Psychrobacter arcticus 273-4: one gene and its partner. The protein of the gene in region 2 interacts with the protein of the main gene of each other region in a pairwise test. Links are inferred from orthologs where the notes say so. Each region holds a gene or a part of one and is shown on either strand. Other genes may lie near its edges. The genes, in order: ligA and leuS.

The links.
Region 1: the proteins of leuS (region 2) and ligA interact in binary tests that used the Escherichia coli proteins (3 or more experiments, as listed by UniProt). The link is inferred for Psychrobacter arcticus 273-4 from one-to-one orthologs.

The regions. Positions count from the first base shown.
Region 1 is NC_007204.1:393,468-401,397, reverse strand. The notes cover bases 2,849-5,790. They hold ligA (NAD-dependent DNA ligase LigA), read right to left. Parts: upstream 5,387-5,790; coding sequence 3,311-5,386; downstream 2,849-3,310. Other genes in these bases: PSYC_RS01650 (cell division protein ZipA C-terminal FtsZ-binding domain-containing protein), read right to left, coding at 5,720-5,790; PSYC_RS01660 (DarT1-associated NADAR antitoxin family protein), read left to right, coding at 2,849-3,077. Also shown: PSYC_RS01675 (YgiQ family radical SAM protein), read left to right, coding at 1-152; PSYC_RS01670 (hypothetical protein), read left to right, coding at 676-1,233; PSYC_RS01665 (DarT ssDNA thymidine ADP-ribosyltransferase family protein), read left to right, coding at 1,522-2,343; more of PSYC_RS01660, read left to right, coding at 2,382-2,848; more of PSYC_RS01650, read right to left, coding at 5,791-6,745; PSYC_RS01645 (AAA family ATPase), read right to left, coding at 6,950-7,930. UniProt on the Escherichia coli protein: DNA ligase that catalyzes the formation of phosphodiester linkages between 5'-phosphoryl and 3'-hydroxyl groups in double-stranded DNA using NAD as a coenzyme and as the energy source for the reaction.
Region 2 is NC_007204.1:678,410-686,663, reverse strand. Bases 2,737-6,002 are described here. They hold leuS (leucine--tRNA ligase), read left to right. Parts: upstream 2,737-3,096; coding sequence 3,097-5,802; downstream 5,803-6,002. Other genes in these bases: PSYC_RS03025 (hypothetical protein), read left to right, coding at 5,927-6,002; PSYC_RS03035 (pentapeptide repeat-containing protein), read right to left, coding at 2,737-2,926. In the rest of the region: PSYC_RS03040 (Spx/MgsR family RNA polymerase-binding regulatory protein), read right to left, coding at 1-44; more of PSYC_RS03035, read right to left, coding at 41-2,736; more of PSYC_RS03025, read left to right, coding at 6,003-6,586; holA (DNA polymerase III subunit delta), read left to right, coding at 6,659-7,735; PSYC_RS03015 (efflux RND transporter periplasmic adaptor subunit), read left to right, coding at 8,081-8,254.

The DNA of each region.
Region 1 (7,930 bases), 290 kb from region 2 along the record:
TGGGTAATGATTCGGTGAAACGTAGCAATAAATCAGCTGATAGCTGGTCAAATAAAGGTACTGCGGGCAAAAGCGCTAGTAGCAAAAAGAATGTGAGTAAAGGCAACTTCCAAACTCAGCATACCGGTCTACCACCGCGTAAAACTAAGTAATTAGATCACCAATGATCTGCTGTCTTGCAGTGGATCAAAAGCATTTATTAAATAAGTGCCTATTAGATAAGCGCCTATCAGCCACACGTTGATAGGCGCTTATTTATTTGATTTTAAAGCTGCCTTTGCTGCTTGCTCAAAGTAATCAAATCATAAATTCATAAAGTCGTTATTCCAAGCAACTACTCTCAATAACTGTCTATAAAACATCGGCATAAATAAACAGTCATCGAAAGGTGGCTGTTTTTTTATGCCTGCTCTGTTGAGCGCTTTGTAGGAAATGCGCCTCATTATCTGACTTGCTAGAATAAGAAACAACCCTTCTCTGTATTTCGCTATAGTCGGTGAAAAGTAATATCGATACAACAGGTACTACTGGTGCAAATTTTTCTTGCTTGCTGTGCCTACGCAGACAGAGGCTGCAAAAAATTTACACCAGCAATACGGTAGCGACTTTAAAGGATTTTAACTATAGAGAAGCGCACAGAAAGCTGTCAAAATAGCTCCTCTATAAAAATGTCTCATGACTTATCATAAAGAGGATACCTCGATGCCAAAGCGCCTTATAACTATACTCATCATTGCTACTGCCAGTATGTGGGCGCTGGCAGGCTGCGATAATAGTGCTGATACTGCTGCTAAAAAAACCGATGCGGCGGTATCGACGGCGGACTCAGCGGCAGCCAATACGATAGATTGGTCAGTCATGGATAGCGGTGAGAAACCAGCCGATCTTGCTAATTATCAGTATCCGTTTGCGCTCGATAGCCAAAATGTCCGTGATTATGCAGAGTATTTCAAAGTAGATAACGCCACAGCTCAGCACAATCTGACTGTGAGCATGGCAAGTAATGAGGCACTATCTAAAGCCTTGGATCAGCTCAGTGAAAGCTATGTTTCGCATGAGCTGACTGATGATAAAGATATGAAGCTAATCATTCATACCACGCCTGATATCGCTGCTGGCAGCTATGATTATGTATTGGCTGGGGAATTTGCAAAAGGGTTGGTGCTACCTATCGTAATTGTGCCAGATGGTAAGAAAAGTGAAGCGAAGGCGCATGGAGAGATGGTGGAGTAGCTAGTATTAGAGTAGCGTCTTATCTGCGTTTCTTTGTATACCACGCACAGTAACTTTTAATTATCAAAATAAAGCAGGGTCATAGAAATTTGAAAGCTAGCCTCAGTATCACTTGCTTTAAGGATGAGCAAATATGCCTATCATTTCTCGATTTTCTTTGACGACTCGCTCGTACCTCGCACCGCCTTTCAACTCTACATGAATAACAAATACATAATAGGTTATCACCCTTAATATGATTAAAGGAAAGTTGTTAGGATAACAGCACTTGAATAAAAGGAGTTTAATGTGCAACTATCTTTAGAAAAACTGCCAGTTTCAGAGCGTATGGTATTAATCGAGCAACTTTGGGATAGCATCATAAGCGATAGTAAGTCATTAAAAGATATTGAACGTATTACTTTAACATCATCACAAGAAAAGCTTGTTGAACTGCTTGATAAACGTCTTTCAGAGTATGCGGAAAATAAGTTTTATCATAGATTTGAAATGGAAAAGATGATGGGGTCTCGGGGCATTCAGATTCTTTGCCACTTTACGCCGATTAATAATCTTGAAAGTATTTTAAATAATGGCTTATACCCTAGAGATTATATAGACGAGAACCTACCTGACGCCATATGGACAGATGATGGAAGATTTGAGGGTATGAAGAATGGAGTTTGTTTATCGATATCTTTTCCTAACCATCAAATGTTTTATAGAAAAAGAATGCAGCTTAAAGATATTGAGTCCTGGGCTGTTATTGTTTTGGATGCTAGAAAGGTTATATTAAATCATGACTGTGCTTTTTTTCAAACTAATTCTGCTTTTGGAGACTATAGGAATAAATCATTAAGCGAATTTATGACTTCTAACGCATTTTTTTCGCTATTTGAGGAAAAAGTTGAAACCCGTAATGGAGTCGTAACTAGACAAGACTACTTAACAGATGAATTTCCTACTGATGTTCAGGCAGAGGTGGTTGTGTTTGATCACATTCCCCCTGATTCAATAGAAGCTTGTTATTTACAGAGTGAAAAATATCTAAAATATTTCGAAGAAAAATTTTCTAAATTCACTTTTATTGAAGATTCTAACGATAATTCGGCTTTTGGAAAAAGAGAGTGACTTTGAAATTATTAATAAGCTTCGAAAAGGACTAAAGTATGGCTCAAAGACCAACGTATATTCCCCAGTTTAAAAATAAATTTCTTGTTAAAACTGAAATGGTTGAGTTTAAATATCATTCAGGATTTGCAGCAGTACAAAAACAGAAGTCAATTGACGAACTTCATAACTCAATTCAAGAGAAGTATGGTTTTGATAAGATTTTAGAAGTTTCCAGTAAATCTAAAGAAGACTTAGGTGTGGCTCTTAGTGCTTTTAATTTGATGATAGCTGATAAAGCTACAAAAGAGAAATATAGTGTGGAATGTGCCTTTCAAAGCAGTAAGGTTTTTGAAAATGGTGGTGCTTATACTGACTTATTAAAAGTAACCTCCAAGCAAGCTAAAAAAGATGAAAGGTTGAGGAATTCAGGAAAATTAATTGGGTTTGAGTTTTATAATACTAAATGGCAATTAAACCCCTTAACAGCATTTTATGACTGGTTATATGTGAATGCCTTAAATCAAAACGTCCAGCTGCATGATAGATTAATGCAGTATCAAACCTTTACAGATATTGAATTCAATCCTAAAAAATCAATTAACTGTCAAGCTTATTCAATTGCGATGTTTGTAGCTCTTGCAAAAAGAAATATGTTAGAAAGCATAAGAAATCCTGATGAATTTTTAGATTTTTACAAAGAATTTCAAATAAGTAACACCTATCAACTAAATGAAAACCTTACACTATTTTAGTAGGTACAGGTCAGTTACGCTCAACGTATCCATCAGTTATCTTAGAGTCATAGGGTATAGCCCTCATTTACTTCTTGTATATTTTCAGCAGTAGCGCGAGGGACGAGCGCCGAGTAAACCATTAAAGTAAGACGACACATGACCCGCATATTTGCCCACTTTAAAAGAACTCAATGCTGAGGCCATGCTTTTTCGTTTCTGTATCATTGCTCTTTTAATAGCAAGGACTTGCTCTACTCCCCAACCAACGCCAAAAACTCTTCCTCACCCACCACCTTCACACCCAATTTCTCCGCTTTCGCCATTTTTGAGCCAGCCTTATCACCTGCTAGTAGCGCAGTGGTTTTTGCCGAGATGCTACCGGAGACTTTGGCACCGAGCGCTTGTAGTTTTGCTTTGGCTTCATCGCGTGCCATGCTATCAAGTGCGCCGGTTATAACCCACGTTTGCCCATCGAGCGGCAAGCCCTCTGATACCACTTGCTCGACCTTATCCCAATGCACGCCAGCTTCGCGCAGTGCAGTGATGACTTCGATATTGTGCGGTGCGCGGAAGAATTTATAGGCAAGTTCAGCAGTAATAGCGCCCACATCTGGCGTGAGTAGCAGTTTTTCGATACTGGCAGACATTAAGGCATCAAGGTCGCCAAATTGCTGGGCGAGGTTTTGCGCCGTCGTCTCACCGACACCGCGAATACCCAGCGCATAGATAAAACGTGATAGCGTAGTATGTTTACTGGCTTCAATGGCGCTGATGATATTTTGCACCGACTTTTCGCCTAGTTTTTCAAGCGTAACCAGTTCTTCTTGATGATTGTGCAACTGATAAATATCAGCGACCGTCTTGACCAAACCATGCTCAAAGAAGCTAATGAGCCAGCTCGCACCAAGCCCATCGATATCCATCGCTCGACGTGAGACAAAGTGAATGAGCGCTTCTTGCTGCTGCGCGGGACAAAACAGTCCGCCGGTACAACGTGCCAATGCTTCATCTTTGGGCAATACCACAGGAGAGTCGCACACCGGACAGGTCGACGGCAGCTGTACCGGTTCAGAATTTTCTGGACGTTGCTCATGCCAGACACGGGTCACTTTAGGGATGACATCACCTGCACGATGGACGCTGACCATATCGCCTGCACGTACGTCCAATCGCTGAATCTCACCGAAGTTATGCAAGGTAACATTGCTGACGGTAACGCCACCGACTTTCACTGGCTCAAGCTTGCCAACTGGGGTGATTTGCCCAGTACGTCCGACTTGCCAGTCGATAGCATGCAAGCGCGTCATGACGGTTTCGGCAGGGAATTTATAAGCGGTTGCCCAGCGCGGCTCACGTGATAGAAAGCCAAGCTGCTGCTGTAATGCAAGGCTATTGACCTTAATGACCATGCCATCAATCTCAAACGGCAAATCTGCACGCGTTGCAATGATTGACTCATAATAGGTTTGAGCCTCGCGTGGGTTTGATACCACTTCGACTGCACTGACGCTAAAGCCAATATCTTTTATCCATGCGAGCGCTGCTGACTGAGTATCGATAGTGTCAAGCAATCCTTGATTGACTGAATAGGCGTAAAACGCCAACGGACGACTGGCGGCTACACTTGGATCAAGCTGACGTAAGCTCCCAGCGGCAGCATTGCGTGGATTGGCAAAAGTTTTTTCCTCTTTTTCTGCCGCTAGGCGATTTAGACGCTCAAAACCTGCCTTGGGCATCAGTACTTCACCGCGCACCTCTAACAGTTCGATGTCAGCGGCATCAGCGAGCCAAAGCGGCATATTGCGAATGGTTTTGGCATTTTGGGTGATATCCTCGCCCGTTTGACCATCACCGCGCGTAACCGCTTGCGTAAATTTACCGTGGACATACTTGAGTGATACCGCCAAACCATCCAGCTTTAGCTCCATCTCATATTCTGGGCTTTGCTGAGCCACGCTTAAGCGATCATTAACGCGGCGCATAAAATCACGCAAATCATTATATTCAAAGACGTTCCCAAGCGATAGCATCGGGATGTCGTGGGTCACTTGAGTAAAAGCAGGCAACGGCATATCACCGACTTGATTGATAGGGCTGTCAGGCTGTACCAAGTCTGGATATTCTTCTTCAAGCTCAAGTAAAGAGCGACGTAATTGATCGTATTCGCTGTCTTCTAAGATAGGATTATCGAGCACATAATAGGCATAATTATGCTGCTTAAGTGTATCGATAAACGTACGCATCTGAGTGACGATAGCATCATCATTGGTAATAGGTTTTGCAGTATCGATGTCTTTAGAGGTAAGCGGTGAGATAGCATCAGTCATAGTCGGCGTCTTTTTCTTTGCAATTCAAGATGCCGATATGATAACAATTTTGCAGGATGCTCGGATGACATTTTAGCGAAAATTAGGATGTTGAAATACTCACAGACCGAAAACTATAGTCGGTGAAAAGTAATATCGATACAACACGTACTACTGGTGCAAATTTTTCTTGCTTGCTGTGCCTACGCAGACAGAGGCTGCAAAAAATTTACACCAGCAATACGGTAGCGATTTTAAAGTATTTCAACTATATAAAAGGCAAATAACGTTATCGCTATTTGCCTTTTATGGTACTGCTACTATTTATCTATTTTTAATCGACCTTGGTAGCGATTAACCTTCATAGTCGCGCACTTGATTGCGCAGTTGCTGCTTGTATTCAGGGGTGATTGGGTCATTCTCTTCATCAAGCATAACGGCGTCCAAATCGCTTGCCATCATATAAGCGATGCTCATCATACTATCGAAACTGCGCAGCGCTTGTGGATGCGGCAATGATAAGAAGACCACCACGCCGTTGTATGTATTAGTTGCCACGCTATGTGGATCAAAAGGTGCGATACCACTATCGGTAATGCCCATCATACTAAACCAAAGCATGCCAGTACCGTCTTTTTGCTCATAGCGATGGAACATATTCATCGCGCCATAGCGCAGACCATATTTATCAATTAATGCCAATAAGTCACGACCACGAATCACCGCTTGCGGACGGTCACGATATTGGTGCGGCAAGATGGTGATATTAATATTGTCTTTGGCGTTGATAAGAGAAGCGTTCTGCGCGTCATCAACTGGCTTTGATAAATGCTGATCGAGTATCGGGCTATTACTATCAAAGCTTGGCTCTTCTGCCGTATCAATAGATGGCACCAGGCTGTCCGTCGCCGATACCAAGCTTGAAAATGCATCAGGCTCTTGTTCGATATTCATTTGATCAGCGACTTCTACAAACTCGCTATTGCCAGCGTGCTGCTGTTCAGCCTGCCAGCGTGCATAGTCTTCATCATCTATTTGGCTATAATCGTCGCGTGCATCATCGCCTATATGATTGTTGGCAGCCGTCAACTGCTCATCGTCATGCTGATACGATTGGGTCATAGGCTTATCTTCAACGACAGCATTTAAATAACTACGGTCAGGAGTGATACTGGTCTCTCCAGCGACCGTATCATCCAAATCTGGCTGGTCGACGATATTGCGCTCATGACGCGGTATGATAGGAATACCGTTTTTATCATAATTGACCGCAGCAGCTTCTGCATTTTTGCGACGCTTAAAGCCACGCATGACCATAATTAGCCCAGCAAGCACAATCAATGCGGCAATGGCGATCAATATAAACTGAATAGCGGTCATGAGAAATAATCCTAATATACGACAAAAGGGAATACATAAGAGGGAATAAATGGCAATAGTCTAGCATGGCTAATTAATATCGTCACCATATAGTCATCGTTTACCATGAGGCTGACATACTTGCGTGACCTTATGACCTCAGCCCTAACTATACCACTGACAATCGCTGCCAGTTATCACTATTTTTGCTATTCAGCGATGCTCTTAATCAGAAAGGTAACGTGCTGCCTCATCAAGCGAGACGCTGACCAAAGTTGAAATACCAGCGTTTGGCATGGTGACACCTTTTAGCTCATCAGCAATCTGCATCGTCAGCTTATTATGGCTGATAAAGATAAACTGCAAGTCGTCTGCTAATTCATGAATGAGACTGGTAAAGCGTGCAACATTCGCATCATCGAGCGGTGCATCAACCTCATCAAGCACACAAAACGGTGCAGGATGCTGCTTAAATATGGCAAAAATCAAACTCAGCGCGGTCAGTGTCTTTTCGCCGCCTGAAAGCACGGCCAACCGACTGTTACGCTTACCTTTTGGTTGTGCCATCAAGGTAAGCCCCGCGCGCCACTGTTCTGATTTTGGCGCATTAACAGGCATATCTTCCACATTCAAGGTCAAGCTTGCTTGCCCGCTGCCAAAGACTTTTTCAAATAAATTGGCAAGCTCATTATTGACCGCATCAAGCGTCTGCATAAATAGCGTCTTGGTGGTTTCATCAATTGACGCAATCGCCTCGGTCAACGTCTGCATGCTGGCAGCAATATCTGCTGTCTGCTGCGCGAGTGGCTCTAAGCGTTCATTAACCTCCGCCAATTCTGCCACCGCGGCAAGATTAACCGCGCCTATTTTACTTAATTGCTGCTCAAGCTTACTACGCTCAGTCTCAAGCTCAGCGATTTTATCTGGACGTACACGGCGATCATGAGCGATAAAATCTGCTAATAAATTTGACACGCTCATTGTTTGCTGCGGGTGCTGAGCTATGTCCGATTGCGCTTTATATTTATGGCTCACTTTATGGTAAGCATCTAGCGCTGCTTGTGTATGATTGCTAGCATCATCTAATCTCGCTGCGCTTAGTGCTAGCTCGGTGGCAAGACACGCAAGCTCGCTTTGTTGAGTTTGTAAGATATTTTGTACGGTATCCAGCTCGACCTGCTGCTGATTATACTCTTGCTTCAGCGC
Region 2 (8,254 bases):
TTCATAGTACTACAAGATTTGATACCGTAAATGGTGATGGTCATAATGTCTCCTCTAGCTTATCTTCTGATGAGTATAAACCTTCTAGAATAGTGCCTTTTAAATTTGATCCAGTGAAAATAGCATCCTCATGGTTAGTGCCTTCAAAGTTTGCATTTTCAAGGTTTGAATTAGTAAAATCAGTGCCATTAAGATTAGCCTTTTTAAAATTAGCACCTACGAAATTAGTATTCGTAAAATTTGCTTCACTCAAATTAGCATCCTCAAGGTTGGCAATCATGAAGTCCGCGCCTTCAGCTTGGACTTTAGTAAAATTCGTTCTTTCTAAGTTAGCACCTGAAAGACACACATTTTTTATATTAGCACCTTTCAAGGAAGACTCTATAAGTTTTGCGTTTTCAAAATTTACACCTTCAAAGTCTACATTTTCAAAATTAGTAACGTATAGTTTGGCATTTTTAAGACTTGCATTTTTAAATGTTGACATAAAAAAAGAGGAAAAAATCGAGTTACCATCATCTAGTATTGTGGAGTCAAAATTACAACCTAAAAATATATTTCTTAAGTCACACTTTCTAAGATCTAGATGATTGAATTGCCCTTCAATATTATAATCTAGCCTATGTATCCAGCTATCAAAGGCTTTTTCATCATTATATTTAACGTTTTTAATCACATTATTAGTATATCTGGCACATAGTGAATGTATTATTAACATATCAATTTCAGCTATATTGCTATATGTTAAATCCTCTTTAAAAGAGCTTAAACTAAGGTTTTTTATAGGTGATTGCCCATTTACTGACATTTGTATCAATTCGATCATTAAACTCTGATATTTTTTTATTTTTTCTAGTCCGTTCTGTTTTAACATCATTATTTTAAACTCACCATCTATAAATCGGTTTAATTCATAGGAGATATATTGAGCACCGCAAATTTTTATCCATTTTTCAAATGCATACTCTACTGTCCAGCCAGAGCCTGCACGACTTCTACCACGCTCAACTTCCTCTAGCATTATTTCTAATTCCAGCATTATCCGTTTTGCTGTTAAATACTCTCCAAAACTTTTATGCGTAAATTCAAAAGTTTTTTCACCTTGACTACCGTCAAATTCTCTAAAGTAAAACGCCATTAATAGACGAATAACACCTGATTCTGCATCGCCTTTAAATTCTTCAAAGTAGCTTGCAATTCCAGCCTCTTTACATCGTTCCATGATCTTATCAATACTAGCGGTTCTACCATTCTCATGCCAAACTACTAATGCAATTTCCTCAAGAATTCGTATAAAGTTTTCTTTCTCAATATTGCTTATTCCAGTATGAGTACGGCTACCCGTATACTTCCGTTCATGGACTGAATCTAGTAAATCTGCATATATCTGATTGAGGTTGGTATCTGTCGTAAATTTTATATCTTGTCTCAAATAGCTCAATGATAAAAGATAATTTAGCAAAGGCTCTTTTGTTATAGGCTCCAAATGTTCAGTTGCTAGTATCTCAGGTAATCCATCAAAGCCCTCACTTTTTAGCTCACCAAATTTCTGCCACCAATCATTACGTTGATCTTCCACTAACAAATTACTGGGATCATCAAAACCATCCCTATCATCTTCGTTAATAAAGTATGGTAATAAATGTAGAATAGTCTTCTGCTTTTTTAACTTGTTTTGCTGTTGCTGGATAGACAGCTCTCGACCAGTGATAATGGATTTCCAGTTTAAACTTCTTTTTTCTCTCAATACTTCCTTTAATTCTTCTGTGAAATTGTTCGCTATATCTTTTGAATTAGTACCCTGCATTGACAGTTCATCCAAACCGTCGAATATGAGAAGAAGATTTAATTCATTTAATAGATTCTCTTGACTTAATATATGGTGATTGTCAAGAAACTGCCTAATAGCATCAGGTAGATAACCATTAATTTTAAAACGATGTAAAGGTATAAACAAAACTGGTATATCGGATTTTTCAGCTAATTCTGCCGCTAAAATCTTAGCAAAAGACGATTTACCTGATCCAGGTCCACCACTAATAACTTTCAAGCTATCTTCTACATCAGTCTGATTAAGCCATTTATTAATTTCTTCATACAGATTGCAGACTTTTTTATTGATATTTTTATTATTAAGGTTAAGCACTTCACTACCTTCAGCCTCTATGTTACTTTCATCGACTTTAATACCATCATTATCTGTTTTTTGTGTGTAATAAGCTCTTAAAGGTACATATACTTGTCTAAGTCCAAAGGCTTCTTCGAAGATACGTTCATTAACTTGCTGCTGGAGCCAGTAGCGATATTCGGATGCCTGTCTTTGCAGTCTATTGACAGTGTTAAACGGTGTATCTAGCTTCTCAACTATCAGGGCGTAATAAGATGAATTTGTACCCCATTCATAATGTAATGACATCGGAAATTGAGATTTAAACTGATAAATAAATGACTTAGTTTGACTATCATTTAATCCTAGCTGCTGTAGCCAACTAACTAAAATAAGAGAGAAGTCTTCTAAAAATGCTAATTTATGCGGTTTGCTAAAAAACTCATTTGTTAGCGTAATTTCAACTTCATTGATTTGGTTAGTGATTTGCTCGCTAACTGTATTCAGTTGAGAAGATTCGATACTATTTTCAAATAAATCATTAAAATCTTCTAATATCTTGGCGATAGCATGAGTTAAAGAACTCACAACAAGCAACCAAGCCCTCTCTTCTACTGGAACTTCTTCTAAGTATATTGATTTAGAGGTACTCGCTAAGCCTTTAACGATACTGGTCAACGCACCTACAGGATTTGCAGTAGCGACTTGAATTGCAGTGCCTGCTACAGTGGACGATGCTTGAAGAAAAAAGTCCTTCAAATCGAATTTGACGTTACGGTTAAGTACGTTGACTGGTTTCTTAAGAATAATTTCACTCATGCTTTATCTACTTTATGATTAATAGGATTATCATCTATTTATAACGATTAACCTACTATTTTCGACTATAACAAACCTACAATCAATCGCAATTTTCGCCAAATTACGCTATGCTATGGCATTATAAAATTTCACCCCATTTATCTGTAATAACCAATTCCGAGCCAACTATGAGCAACGCCGTGACAGCAGAAACTGCTAATACTAATAATACTTCTATCGAAAATGCCCAATATCAGCCGCAACTTATCGAAGCCGCGCAGCAAGCCAAATGGGCAACTGACAAACGTTTTGAAGTGAGTAATGAGCCAAGCGATAAGCCTAGTCGTTATATGCTGTCTATGTTCCCTTACCCAAGCGGAAAGCTGCACATGGGTCATGTGCGTAACTATACCATCTCTGATGTGCTGAGCCGTTATTATCGCCTCAAAGGTTATGAAGTCATGCAGCCAATGGGCTGGGACGGTTTTGGCTTGCCAGCAGAAAATGCGGCAATTGCCAATCAGACGCCGCCTGCCAAGTGGACGTTTGAGAACATTGACAGCATGCGCGCCCAGCTAAAACTGCTTGGCTTGTCTATTGATTGGTCACGTGAATTTGCCACTTGTAGCCCTGAATATTATCAGTGGGAACAGTGGTTGTTTTTGCAGTTATATAAAAAAGGTTTGGTCTATAAAAAGCTTGCGACCGTCAACTGGGATCCGATTGACAATACCGTCCTAGCCAATGAGCAAGTCATCGATGGTAAAGGCTGGCGTAGTGGCGCTATGGTCGAAAAGCGCGACATTCCGATGTATTATTTTAATATCACGGATTATGCTGATGAGTTGTTGGATGATTTGGATCAGCTAGAGGGTCACTGGCCATCTGAAGTTATCACCATGCAGCGCAATTGGATTGGTCGTAGCTCAGGTATGGAAGTGCATTTCCCTTATGAGCTTGCTGGCGAAAGCAATAGCTTGGATGTGTTCACTACCCGTCCTGATACTTTGATGGGCGTCACCTATGTGGCAGTTGCCGCAGAGCATCCGCTAGCCCAATATGCTTCTGAGCATAATGAAGCGATTGCGGCGTTTTGTGCCCTTTGTAAAAAAGGCTCTGTCGCTGAAGCAGATTTGGCTAAAGCCGAAAAAGTCGGTATAGATACTGGTCTGACCGTGACCCATCCATTGACTGGCGAAGAAGTACCTGTTTGGGTTGCCAACTACGTGCTCATGAGCTATGGCTCTGGCGCTGTGATGGCAGTACCAGCGCACGATGAGCGTGATTATGAGTTTGCTACTAAGTACAGCCTGCCTATTAAGCAAGTGATTGATATTCCTGCAAGGTATTTCGATGATATAGAAGAAGGTAATGACAATCGTGCTTATACCGAGCGTAATACCTTAGTCAATTCAGGTGAGTTTGATGGCATGGATTTTGAGCAAGCGTTTGCAGCCATGCTTGCTAAGCTTGAGCCACAATCTCTTGCTAAGAAAAAAATTCAATACCGTCTACGTGATTGGGGTGTCTCGCGCCAGCGTTATTGGGGCTGTCCTATCCCAATGGTTAACTGTGAGCATTGCGGCACCGTGCCAGTTGAAGAACAAGATTTGCCGGTTATCCTACCAACTGATGTCGTCCCTGACGGTCGCGGCAATCCGTTAAAAAACATTCCAGAATTTGTAAATACTACTTGTCCTAAATGTGGCAATCCTGCTGAGCGCGAAACCGATACCTTTGATACCTTTGTGGAATCAAGCTGGTACTATGCCCGCTTTGCCAGCCCAAATGATACGACCAATATGGTCAATAAGTCTGCGGCGAATAAATGGTTACCAGTTGACCAATATATCGGCGGTGTAGAGCACGCCGTCATGCATCTTCTTTATGCACGCTTCTTTCATAAGTTGATGCGTGATGAAAACTTGGTATCAGGTGATGAGCCATTTGCCAATTTAATGACCCAAGGTATGGTACTTGCCGGCACTTTTTACCGTGTTAATCCTGATGGCAGTACTACCTATTACTTCACTAAAGACATCGATATTGACTTTAACGAGCGCGGTCAGCCCATTAAAGCCATCTTAAAATCAGATGGTCAGCCAGTGACGATTGGCAAAATCGAAAAAATGTCTAAGTCAAAAAACAATGGCGTCGATCCACAGATAACCATCGATAAATATGGCGCTGATACCGTTCGTCTTTATACCTTATTTACTGCCCCTGCTGACCAAACGCTTGAATGGTCAGATGACGCACTCAAAGGCCCTTATAACTTTGTTAAAAAGGTCTGGCGCATTGCTTCTGAGCATATGCAAGCGTTAACCGCTGCCAATTTAAGCCTTGATACTCTGAATAATGGCACGCTCAACAATGACGCTTTAAATACAGAGGGTTTAAGCAAAGAAGCCAAAGCCTTGCGCCGTAAGACGCATGAAACCATTGGCAAGATTGATAGTGACTTGGGTAAACGCCTAGCACTAAATACCCCTGTCTCTAGCCTGATGGAACTTGCTAATGAGCTGAGTAACTTTAAAGCTAATAGCGAACAAGAGCTACAAGTACAGCATGAAGCCTTGATTGATTTATTGATTATGCTGTCGGTATATGCGCCGCACATTGGCGAGCACTTACTTGAGCAATTAGGACTTGATACCGTCACCTTAAATTACCCTGCGGTCGATGAAAGCGCACTGGTACAAGACATGATTACCATGGTGATTCAGGTCAATGGTAAAATGCGCGGTAAGATGGATGTAGCACCAAATAGCGACCCTGAGGCTCTTAAGGCACAGGCACGCGCGATTGAAGGTGTGGCAAAGTTCCTGACCGGCGAGATCAAAAAAGAGATCGTCGTACCTAATAAACTGGTCAATATTGTGGTTGCAGGCTAGGGCTACAAACAGCTAATGAAACACTGATGTTTTAGGTTTTCTTATCACAATAAGAATGGCGATTATGACGGATAAGCACCGTGCTATGCCGTCATATCAAACAACATGTAAGGAAAAAAAGCACATGCCTAATAAGTCGAATAGACAGAAACTAGCGACCGCATTACTTGCATCTTTGCCAATGCTTGCCATAGTTGGTGCGACTGCCAGTCTGAGCGGTTGCGGCTTTCAGCTACGTGGTTATGATGCGCCAATGCTGTCTAATGTGGCGAAGACCGCGGTAATTACCGAAGACAATCGCACCGCATTCCCACTGAAGCTGCCACTCACAAAGCGCCTAGAGGCATTGGGCGTTGATGTGATTACTAACATGACCTTGGCTGATGTCGCGAATAACAACCAACAGGTTGGTGCTGAAACCATCGCTGCCATTACTGTCAATAACGTACGTTTTAAGCGTTATGAATTGGTCGGCGTATTGACAGAAATTCGCTTGGTGATATCAGCTGATGTCAGCTATCAAAGCATGGATAACGGTAAGCCTGTGACGCTTACCAATCCTATTCAAGTTGAACGTAGCTATCAGTATAACGAAGCCTCAGTGAGTACCGACGATCAGCAAGGCGATCAAATTCGTGAGTGGCTCTATGACAGTTTAGCGCGACGTATCACCGATCAATATGTGGCAATTGCACTGCCAAAAGTAACACCTGCCAGCGCTACCACCTCTGCTCAAATCGGCAAAGGTACAGGCGCTACGGCGATTCTCGTGCCCAAACCTTAATATAGCTCAAATGTAGCTTAGTAAATTTTTAACTTTGCTTTTTTATTCACAACTTTGTGTGCGTCAGCCTTTATGCAAGATACTTTTATACAAGCCTATCCAAAACTACGCCAATCTTCGATCGCAGTAGCAGGCTTGTGGCTGGCACATGGTGATGAGCCATTATTAAGTCAATGGCTCATCGATGCACTGCGACCGCATTGGCGTGCGCAGAATTACGCCATTAAGCGTATAGAGCTTATATCAATTAAGAGCTGGCAAGAAGTATTGTCAGAGCTTGGTAGTCAGTCTTTATTTGATGATGCCAGTGCCTTGATCGTGACCGGCAATCATAAGCCTGATAAAGCAGTCATTACAGAGCTAGAACGCTTTGCCCAAGACGCTCAAACCGGTGCGCACAGTCATAGCTTATTGTGGTTGACCCCAAAACAAGATAAGCGCGCCCAAAGCAGCAAATGGTTTGCGCCATTTGCTCAATACGGGCACCTCATTGATTGTAATTTATATAATGAGCAGCAGCGCCAACAGTTATTGCAAATACAAGCGCAGCAGTTTGGCTTAAAGCTATCGCAAGAAGCTTGGCAGCTGCTAATGTCACATACCGAACATCATTTGCTCAGTGCCTATCAGACCTTATGGCGTTTATCCTATTTGTTTGCGCCGCAGCTAATGGCGAATAATGATGCTGCTATTCAAGAAAATGGAAACTCTAGCGCGCACCTATTACAGGTCGCACTAGATATTAATGACTTACAAGCAGCACTGGTCAGTGACGCGCAATTTAGTGTGTTTGATTTATCCGACGCGATGCTTGCTGGTAATATTGCCCAAGTCGCCAAAATCATATTTCAGCTCAAAGCCACGGATGAGCCAACGACACTGGTGTTATGGGCAATTAGCAAAGACATGCGACAAGTGATGCAACTAATGGACGGGCAAGACCCGCAAGCTCTTGGTATTTGGCGCAGCAAACAAGGCCTATATCAGCAAGCGTGTCGCCGTCAGTCAAAAGCGCAAGTAGCAGCGTGGCCTGCTCTGCTTTATCGCTGTGACCAAGCGATAAAAGGGTTGATTATTCAGCCAGCGTGGGAGCTATTATTACAAGCTGCGTTAGAGTTATCAGGAAAGCGTTTGTTCCCTACGAAATAAGCAGAGTGATGAGTTATTTATCAGTCAATAATAAACACTACCTTTAACCTGCTTTTTCATCGATAAACTTCCTGCACAAATCCAAATCTCCTCTGCAAAACCTGCATCAATATCTGTGCTTAACCTTTCGCAAACTAACTCCCATTCCCTTTTGTCCATTGAGCCTCTATTATAGAGTCGGTGAAAAGCAATATCGATACAACACGTACTACTGGTGCAAATTTTTCTTGCTTGCTGTGCCTACGCAGACAGAGGCTGCAAAAAATTTACACCAGCAATACGGTAGCGACTTTAAAGTATTTCAACTATAGTTACATTTGATTTTATTGTTATTGGATTGTCGTCATGCGCAAAATCAGCAAAAAGCCTGCTATCAAATGGGGCATTATTGCCTTAGTCATTATCGCCTTAGGCGTTTTAGCCTATCAAACCTTAAAACCAAAAGAAGCCACACCCAACTATCTGACAGCGACTGCTGAGATTGGCGATATCGAAAATAACGTTATGGCATCGGGTAAA